2 regions of the Peribacillus sp. NPDC076916 genome follow, and region 1 is predicted to be linked to the other one. Evidence: riboswitches for the same ligand, from Rfam matches in the RefSeq annotation. Region 1 holds a riboswitch; the other holds the start of a gene.
What was found. Region 1 has a riboswitch for preQ1 ahead of queC (7-cyano-7-deazaguanine synthase QueC). Riboswitches for the same ligand answer to the same signal wherever they lie in the genome.
Positions count from the first base shown of each region.

Region 1 (5,023 bases):
GGCATATTGATAATCTTCCTCATTAAAGACGACAATCTTCAATGAGACATGGTTTTCAGGATTTCGATTGGCAAGGTTCAAGAGGATTTGGTCGAGCACCGTAAAGTCCGTGTTCATTTTAGAGCTCGGCGGCTTAGGTGAAATCGTCAGTTCATCAATATCGAGAAACCAATCCTGCCATCGGCTCCCTTGTGTTTCGACACCTATCTTCATTTTATTTTCATGCAAGATCGCTATCAAGCCGTCTAGGTTTTTCAGCAGAGCCGGGTTTCCGCCTGATATCGTCACGAAGGAAAAACCGGAACCCCCAATTCGCTTCAGCTCATCCCATATTTCTCTAGCAGTCATTTGGACGGTATCTTCCTTACCGGTGCCATCCCAAGTAAATGCGGAATCACACCAGGCACATGAATAATCGCATCCGGCCGTCCGAACGAACATGGTTTTTTGACCAATGACCATTCCCTCACCTTGGATGGTCGGTCCGAAGATTTCCATAACCGGGAGTTTACTCACTTTCCATCCACTCCCGTCTGGCTTCGGCATAGCTTGTCGGCGTTTCGTATAGTCGAACAAATTCGACTCTAGCACACTCATATTCTTTTAATGAAAGGGCTTCGGCCATTTTTTCATAAATCCAGACAACCATATTTTCAGCTGTTGTATTCATGAGCGGCAGGGTTTCATTCAAATAACGATGATCCAGGTGGATTTCAATTTCATTTTTCCATATATCCTTGATGTCCCCGAAATCTATCATCAAACCGCGTGAATCCGTATATCCGCTCAATCCGAATATGACCTTATATGTGTGGCCATGCAGGTTCTTGCATTTTCCTTCATAGTCATGCAGATGGTGCGCCGCGTCAAAGGTGAATTCCTTACTCACGAGAACCCTCTTGGTTGTATACTTCAATTGACTGCGCTGAATATCTTCATCTATTTTTTGGAGTTTATCCACTATAGTAAAACCGTACATCATGAAAGCACCTTCCGTCTGCTTACATAGTCATCCAGTCCTTTTTTCCGCAGATTACATGCCGGACAATCTCCACAGCCGTCGGAGATGATTCCGTTATAGCAAGTCAGGGTCTTTTCGCGGACAAAGTCGAAGGCGCCAAGCTGATCCGCAAGCTCCCATGTTTCTTCTTTATTAAGCCACATTAGCGGCGTATCAATCACGAATGACTGGTCCATTGACAAGTTCAAGGTCACATTCAACGATTTAATGAATACATCACGGCAGTCAGGATATCCGCTGAAATCCGTTTCACAGACACCGGTGACAATATGTTTAGCGCCAATCTGACTCGCCAGCACTCCTGCAAACGAAAGGAACAGCAAATTCCTCCCTGGTACGAAAGTCGACGGCAACTCCCCTTCTTCTCCGTCCTCAACTGCAATATCACTTCTCGTCAATGCATTCGGTGCCAGTTGGTTCAACAGCGACATGTCAAGGATATGATGGTTCACGCCCAATTCCTTGGCGATGTTTTGAGCGCATTCGATTTCCAAGCTATGCCGCTGATTATAATCGAACGTCACCGCTTCCACTTCCTCAAATCTCTCCAATGCCCAGAACAGGCACGTCGTACTGTCCTGACCTCCGCTAAACACAACCACTGCCTTTTCTTTCTTCTTCATTTCTATAAAACTCCTTTTTACGGAAAAAAACAGCACCCTAAGAATAGAGCACTGTTTCTCCTTAGTTTTTTTGAGAGGGTAGCTAGAACCTCTTCCGCCTTAACGCGGAATATTATATTTTTCCAAGTCAATAGTAACTTGAAAACGATCATAAATCAAGATGAATATATTTAGTGAATAGTAGAGCTGATGGAAAATTTGGTTATCTTTTCATTGCTTAAATATCCCATTATCCGTCCGATAAAATAGTGTGATTAAAATATCGATAAAGGGGTCCATTAATTTGAAAAGCATTAAAGGAAAGGTATTGGTGGCATTTTCACTCATCATATCTTTATGTGTCATCTTAGGAGCATTCAACATTTACAGCAGCAACAAGTCACTGGTATATTCCCAGGATATCATCGAAAAGGAACTTCCGCTTCTTATCCAAGATGAAAAGCTGCTATATAATCTAGCACAAAGAACCGCATTCGCCCGAGCCTATATTCTATATGGTGACGAGAGTTATAAAGAAAGGTTCCTACAATATACTGAAGACAGCAAGGTCATCCAGGAAGATCTCCTGGCTTCGAGCGACTCTGATAAAGTGAAGGCATTGATCGAGAAAAGCGGGGATTGGAGGTTGATGATTGTCGACCGGGTATTTCCACAATATGAAAAGGGAAATGAAGAACGAGCGAAAGAGATACTCAAAAATGAAGTGGCGCCAATCAGCAATGAAGTAATGGAGGGTTTCAAGGAGCTTGCTTCGGAACGCGAGGAATTGATTGTCGCTTCAGGTGAAACCGTCATCGCAAGCGGGAAATCGGTAAAGGCGACAAGTATCATCATATCCATTGCGGCAGTCCTTATCGGCCTTCTGCTGGCGCTTGTGACTGCCAACCTCATTACCACCCCCCTCCTTAAAATCAGGGACAGGATGAAAATGGTGGCTGACGGAGAGCTGAATCATGAGCCCCTGGAGCAAAAGTCATATGATGAAATGGGCGAATTAACGGTATCCGCCAACCAAATGCAGAAAAACCTCCGTGATACGATCGAAAAAATGCTCGTTGTATCCGAATCCGTTTCCAACCAAAGTGAGAATCTGACTCAATCAGCAAATGAAGTCCAGCAGGGCAGCAAACAAATAGCAACTACCATGCATGAACTTTCGGAAGGTTCGGAATCACAGGCCAACCGGGCAGCTGAAGTAGTTCGCATGATGGATGATTTCACCGGCCGAATCGAGTTGGCCCGCCTAGAAGGAGTGGATGTTGCTAAAAGTTCAACCGAAATCCTTTCCTTGACCAAGGAGGGCACCACTTTAATGCGCAGTTCTATCCAACAGATGCAATGGATTGATGGGATTGTAAAAAATGCCGTAGAGCAAGTGAAAGGGCTCGATTCCCAATCGCAGCAAATTTCGCAGCTTGTACAGGTCATCAAGAATATATCCAATCAAACCAATCTATTGGCACTGAATGCTGCCATAGAAGCTGCTCGTGCCGGTGAACATGGCAAGGGCTTTGCCGTCGTCGCCGATGAAGTGCGGAAACTCGCTGAAGAGGTCACACACTCCGTTGGGGATATCACCAATATTGTCTCCGCCATTCAAACGGATTCAAAAACAGTCGTCCACTCCCTGGAAGATGGTTATGCACAAGTGGATGAAGGCACGAAACAGATCACGCTCACAGGCCAAACCTTTGAAACAATCAATCACTCTGTAGGGAATATGGAAATGAAAATACAGCATATAACAGACGAATTGAACTATATCTCCACAAATAGCAAAAATATCAATCAGGCTATCGAAGATATCGCCGCGGTTTCTGAAGAGTCCGCAGCTGGAATCGAACAAGTCTCCGCCTCTGCTCAGCAATCCAGCTCTTCAATGGATGAAGTCACGAATCATGCCAGTGAACTTGCATCTTCTGCAGAACTGCTGACTGAACAGGTTAGGAAGTTCCAATTATGACACTAGCAATTTCCCGGCACATGAATGCGGGAAATTGCTTTTCCCTCCCATTATATAGATTGTTTCATTTTCGTAAATTCGGGGAATAAATAACTATAACCAATAATAAATCATTAAAAAGCAAATCTATCAAAAGCGGCTGGAAGTGAATATTTTCCTTTATTTTCAGAATATTTAGTGTATAATTGATTAAAGGAATATTTTAACTTAAATAAACATCACTTCCAATAACCGCTACTGCACATCCCGACATTCCCTTTCAACACCATGCACGGGCACTTATACTCAGTAAGGATCCATTGCATGCTTTCTCTCGAGTCAAACCGTACACGACTTTTTTCACACAAAACACAATTTTCACTCCAAATTTGTATAAAAAGGTTAAATTACACACTTTATATGTTACTATTAAACTAAGACCTTTTAACCCCATAAGGAGGAATTCATATGAAACGTTTTTTCAAATTCATAACAGATTTTAACGAAAGAAAAGCACTGGAACGGGAAACCGAAGACTTCTTTCGCAAAGAACACGAAAATTATATGAAGATGAATCCTGACAATCAAGGAAAAAGAAGGAGATTAGCTCCTAGACTTTATGTGATTGATGGCGGTAAAAAGGACTCCAGCCTTGAGATTTCTGACAGAAAGAAATCAAGTTAACCTGATTCCTTCCATAATCAGCTACCAAAAGCTGTAGCTCAAGACCCACAAACGGTAAATCTCCATGAAAAATGGAAATTCGTGACAATTCCATTCATTTACAATATATAAGCCGAAAGCTCAGATATGCTTCTGAGCTTTTTTTTGTATTTCATTCTTGTATAAACACTATAACTATAGAAGAAACTAGGTATTTTCTTAAAAAAATGGGTTAACTTTAGTTTATTTCATGTTTAAGGTAAAAGTTCCATTATAGTCCGCGGGGTATTCTCTAAGGAAAAAACCGGAACATACACAAAAAAAGAGATGTGTTCTTTTACTCATCTTTGATCAAATTCAAAAGAGTTCAACTAATTGAGTCGTTAGATGCAATATTTTACATTGAATAACAAATGCATAAATATTGTTAAGTTTATGTCGAACAATGGGTATAAACAATTACCAAACTGTAATAAACGTCACTTTTAAATACCAATTATTATTCAAATATAGCCACTAGGAATCAGGTTCAAATGCTCATAAAACTACTTTGATTCTGACCAAAATGGTATCTTTATTAAACTTTCCATAATTTAGTGTAAATTAACGGAGTATTCCATCGATTTCCAGACATAACTTTGTACTCATAAAACAATTTATCCCATTAGATACTATTACACCCTAATATACATTTATTTGAAAAACTCGAAAAAAACTATATTACAATAAAATAATTAGCTCTTGCCTATTAAGTTTAAAATCATGTAGTGTGTA
Region 1 covers NZ_JBNNIU010000003.1:449,943-454,965, reverse strand. The annotation lists gene queE (7-carboxy-7-deazaguanine synthase QueE) at 1-516, opposite strand, end outside; gene queD (6-carboxytetrahydropterin synthase QueD) at 509-979, opposite strand; gene queC (7-cyano-7-deazaguanine synthase QueC) at 979-1,644, opposite strand; PreQ1 riboswitch class I at 1,700-1,742, opposite strand; gene ACQKFG_RS11730 (methyl-accepting chemotaxis protein) at 1,928-3,607, shown strand; gene ACQKFG_RS11725 (hypothetical protein) at 4,055-4,270, shown strand.

Region 2 (5,023 bases), on a different contig from region 1:
TACCCCATTTAGCACTGTATCAAAAATCGGGATTGGGAGTTCATCATTCGGCAATCCGACTACGACAAGTGTCCCGCCCCTCTTGACTGAACTGTAAGCCTGTTCGAAAGCTTTTTTCGTGACCGCTACAGAAATGGATGCCTGCACACCGCCAACTTTATCCTTTATAGCCCGAACAGGATCGGTCTTAAGCCCATTAACCGTATAATCCGCCCCAAGTTCAGTTGCCAGATCCAGCTTATCATCTTGAATATCGACAGCAATTACATTAAAGCCCATCGCTTTTGCGTATTGCAGAGCAACATGTCCCAATCCGCCAATTCCATAAACCGCTACCCAATCGCCTGGTTTTGCTTCTGACACCTTTAGCGCTTTATAAGTCGTTACACCTGCACAGAAAATTGGTGAAATCTCCGCAAAGTCAAGCCCTTCAGGAACCTTCACCACATATTTGGCGGGTGCTTTACAATATTCCGCATACCCTCCGTCCACGGAATAGCCTGCATTCAATTGATCCAAGCAAAGCGTTTCCCTTCCGGTCAGACAATATTCACAATCGCCACAGGCCGAATAAAGCCATGGGATCCCAACACGGTCACCTACTTTCAAGGAAGTTACGCCTTCTGCCACCTTTTCTATAATGCCCACACCCTCATGTCCGGGGATAAGCGGAAGCTTGGGTTTTACCGGCCAATCACCATGTACCGCATGCAAATCGGTATGACATACGCCACAGGCTTTAATTTTCACTAATATCTCACCATATTCCAACTCGGGGATGGGAACTTCTTTAATCTCAAGTTTTTGGTTAAATTCATTGACGACCGCCGCTTTCATTGTCTTGACCTTTTGTTTTTCATTTACAGTGCTTGCCCCTTGTTTTACATTCATGATTCATTTTCCTCCCTTAATCCAGTGGATATTATTTCTTGCTACTACTTACACCTGCTACTTACACAAGATGCAAGTGCCATGCCACTGCAAAAAGGCAAAAAAGACAGCATTCACTTTAATAAAGTGCCGAAAAATCGGCCCATTTGGACGAATTAACGGCTTAAGTTGGACGAAATCCGGTTTGTATATTGCAGAAAAAATGGCTCACCCTATAAATAGGAGGTGTCTAAAACATGGACCAATTTGAAAAAGCTTATGAATCATATAAACAGCAGGGAACACCGCAAGCAAACCAAGCTGATTTAGCAGGAAAAGAAGAAATCATCGCTGTAAGGAAAAATGAAGAGGACAACATTATCGCCATCAAGACGAACTCCGGCCGCGAACTCGACTACCCCACAGCCCTTTCGGAAGCCAAAGCAGGCAACCTGGCCAATGTTGACGTCTTTCATAAATATGGACGTGACATATTGCGAAGTGAGCCCGATGGGATAAAAGAAAATAATCTGGATCAACTGCCGGAGTTTTAAGGGGGAGACTGCCTGATATGGGCAGTTTTTTCTATTTGGATGCGCTAAAAAAGAACCAGCATGATTAGCTGGATCCTTATGTTTCATACTGATAGGATTCAGAGATTTCGAGCAGTCGGCCACAGGACTCGACAACCTCGATGATTTCCATCCATGACATGTCCAGACCCAATTCATTAGCATGGGAAATCTTATCCCGTAATTTCCGTATGCCATTTGCATCCTTCTTCCCTTTACTTTTCGAAGGGATTTGGAAGAAGCGCATCAAATCTTTATCTTTATGTATGATATCGAATTTATCACTGATTTGCAGGCACTCTATTATATTGATATCCTCATTTTTATCGATTCTCCTTCTATATAATTCGGTTGCCTTTTCTAAACGGTCTTCGCTGATCATTGGATACCAGCTGCCATCGCCGAATCTATCCTGGATGATATCGCTCATCCTCATTTCCAATAAGGTAATGTATCCGAATATCAGCATCCTGATCGGAGGCTTTTGAAGGTCGGCATGGGTAATCAACTTTTTAATCGAATTATTCTCTAATACGAACACCCTTGTTTTATTCTTAAAAATCTGGAGAAGCTGGATCAAAGGGGTTGAATCCGAAACCATTTCCCTTGGCGAAAAGTTTCTCAAATATTCGGAAATAGTTCCTTCACCTAGTTCTTGCCTTTCGATATAACCGATGATTTCCCCTTGATCTTGGACTGCCAATATATCAAAATTCTTTTTTTCCAATGCTTTCTGAATATCCAGTGCCAGATCATTTTTATGGCAAAACTCAAGCTCCTGGGCAATGCTCTTAACCGTTATATTTTCTTCATAAAGAGTTTTAAGACTAAGATAGCTACTATTGCTTTTTCTTTCGCTTCCATTTAACATCTTTCAACCTCCGCTTAGGAACACTTTCTGCCCGTTTTCCGCTTTAATCATAGAAAATGTATGCAGCCGCCACTAAAATAAAGTCCACCGTAGTGGACTCAATACCATTCATGTGGATTTTTTGAAACCATCAATGGCCATCAACTGCATTGCCTACTGCCGTTTCCTCATTCCCCTTCTCTTCCCAACCTTTGCATACATCCACCCAATCCTCCGCACCTGAATATTCAAATAATTCAGCGGGTTTAAGTTCTATTGCAGAGTTCGCACTGCCGCAAGCCGGGAACAATGTATCAAAGCGTTTCATCGATACATCAAGAAAAACAGCTAGATCATTTGCCAGACCAAACGGGCAAACTCCTCCGATGGCATGGCCGGTCTGTGCAAGCACTTCTTCAGGTGAAAGCATACGTGCCTTGAAACCGAACGTCTGACGAAATTTCTTATTATCCACTTTCGCGTCCCCTGCGGCAACAACCAAAATGGCATTTTCACCTTCTCCCTTAAAGGAAAGAGTCTTAGCAATCCGCGCTGGGATAACACCGATGGTTTCCGCTGCTTCAATCACCGTAGCACTCGATGTTTCGAACTCCATTACATCGCCTTCCCGATCCCATTGTTTAAAATGGCTTTTGACACTCTCGATCGACATCCTATATTCACTCCTTTGAAGTACATATTGAAATAATATCATCCATCATTGCAATAAATCAAAATCCAATTGAGCTACTTCCCCTGCTTGGAAACTTATAAATTAAAACCATTCTTTACAAATTGACGAAACAAGCTTACATGGGATACTATTAAACATCGGGCAAACGCCTAAACGTGGTTCGTAACCATCCCACGATAAAAAACTAGGGAGAGAGTAAAATGAATGTTCGTACACTCGTAATAAGCGGGTTATTGGCTGCCTTGTATGTGGCGGTCTCATTGGTGTTCCAACCAATATCATTTCAGATGTTCCAATTTCGTGTACCGGAAATATTGAATCATCTGATTGTATTCAATAAAAAGTATATCTACGGTATCGTCGGCGGAGTCTTCATATCGAATCTGCTCTTTTCGCCGATGGTGCCATATGACTTGATTTTCGGGGTGGGGCAATCTCTGCTCGCCTTATTGCTTGTCATTTTTGTTTCTCGGTTCATAAAAGGCATTAAAGGACGGATGATCGCCACGATTATCTTTTTCACGTTCACAATGTTTTTAATTGCAATTGAGCTGAATCTTGCCCTGGGCTTCCCATTCTGGTTAAGCTGGATGACCACGGCTGTCGGTGAATTCGTTGTCCTCTTGATTGGAGCGCCAATCATTTATGGAATGAACAAAAGAATTCAGTTTGAAAAGTGGCTTTAATGGAATCTTCGTGTCGTGAACCCACTATAATGGAAAGAGCTGTCTGCAATGATGCGGCAGCTCTTTTTTTCACCAATGAACTCGAAAATGATAAACTACTAGTAAGAATGGTGGTGGCCCTTTGAAAAAAATCCTGACCATGATCGGTCTATTGGTAATCGCAATATTTATTTTCTATAATGCAGAGTTATTCACTTTGGTTTGGAAAAGTGATCTGGATTCTGTTATTGGCATTTTGAAGGAAAACCTTTTGCTTACATTTATTGTGACATTCGTATTGATGTTTGTACAAAATTCTTTTACAATCATCCCCTTAATTTTGCTCCTGACCATCAATGTCACGATATTCGGATTCATATATGGATATCTATGGAGTTGGTTTACAAGCGTTGTTGCCTCAGGTTTCATTTTTTATGCAGCAAGAAACTGGTTTCAGGAGCTTCTCATACAGAAAATTAGCGAAAAATGGCAAGAAACTGTTGTCGAGCATGGCTTCATGTACGTTTTTACAGGCAGGATTTTCCCTTTGATCCCAACAAGCTTAATTAACTTGGTAGCTGGTGTCAGCACCGTCACTTTCAAGGATTTTTTATTAGCGACGGCACTTGGTAACCTTATTTACTTTTTCTTCCTTTCACTCATTCCATATGGACTGTTATCTGTTGAAATGAACCAATATACACTAGCAGCACTTGCACTCGTCCTCTTACTATTTTTCATTATCTATAAGCGTGCAAAAAAGAAAAAGAAACAAACCTTTTTCAGAAAAAACAGGTGACCACTTTGGCCCCTGTTTTTTTATTTAGGATTCTGCATATATTTTTTTCCGATAGTTTGTTAAAATGTGTATGTAATTTTACCTTAGAAATGTCTTAAAATCAGGGAGAATCTCCATGTCCAAACGCTCCATCTTAGCAATATATATCCTATCCGGGATTCTTACACTAGTCGTGTTCGACTATTTTTTAACTACAAATATCCAAAACAAAGAGGTCTTCATTCAACTTCAAAGAGCGGAAGGATTTGTTTTCCTTTTATCAATAGGCTTGGTTTTATATCTTTATTTAGCTAAAAGGGAAGAATTCAAGCAATTAAAAGAAGCGGAGCAACGTCGGCGTACACTCATCAATTCAATGGTGGATTTCGTTAATTTCAAGGATGGTGATGGCCGTTGGCTTGAATCCAATACCTTCGGCCTGCAATTATTTCAATTGGAGCATGTAGACTATAAGGGAAAAAGAGACAGTGAGCTCGCGGAATACTCAGAATTTTATAAAGAGTCGTTGATCTACTGTGAAGTATCCGATGAAGAAACTTGGGTAAAAGGGGAAATCACAAGGTGTGAGGAAAT
Region 2 covers NZ_JBNNIU010000014.1:51,301-56,323, forward strand. The annotation lists gene adhP (alcohol dehydrogenase AdhP) at 1-837, opposite strand, end outside; gene ACQKFG_RS24335 (DUF3892 domain-containing protein) at 1,128-1,424, shown strand; gene ACQKFG_RS24340 (hypothetical protein) at 1,501-2,313, opposite strand; gene ACQKFG_RS24345 (YbaK/EbsC family protein) at 2,444-2,965, opposite strand; PreQ1 riboswitch class I at 3,136-3,180, shown strand; gene ACQKFG_RS24350 (QueT transporter family protein) at 3,187-3,672, shown strand; gene ACQKFG_RS24355 (TVP38/TMEM64 family protein) at 3,794-4,450, shown strand; gene ACQKFG_RS24360 (PAS domain S-box protein) at 4,566-5,023, shown strand, end outside.
Region 2: linked by a shared signal. The riboswitch ahead of ACQKFG_RS24350 (QueT transporter family protein) and the one ahead of queC (7-cyano-7-deazaguanine synthase QueC) in region 1 are both predicted to bind preQ1.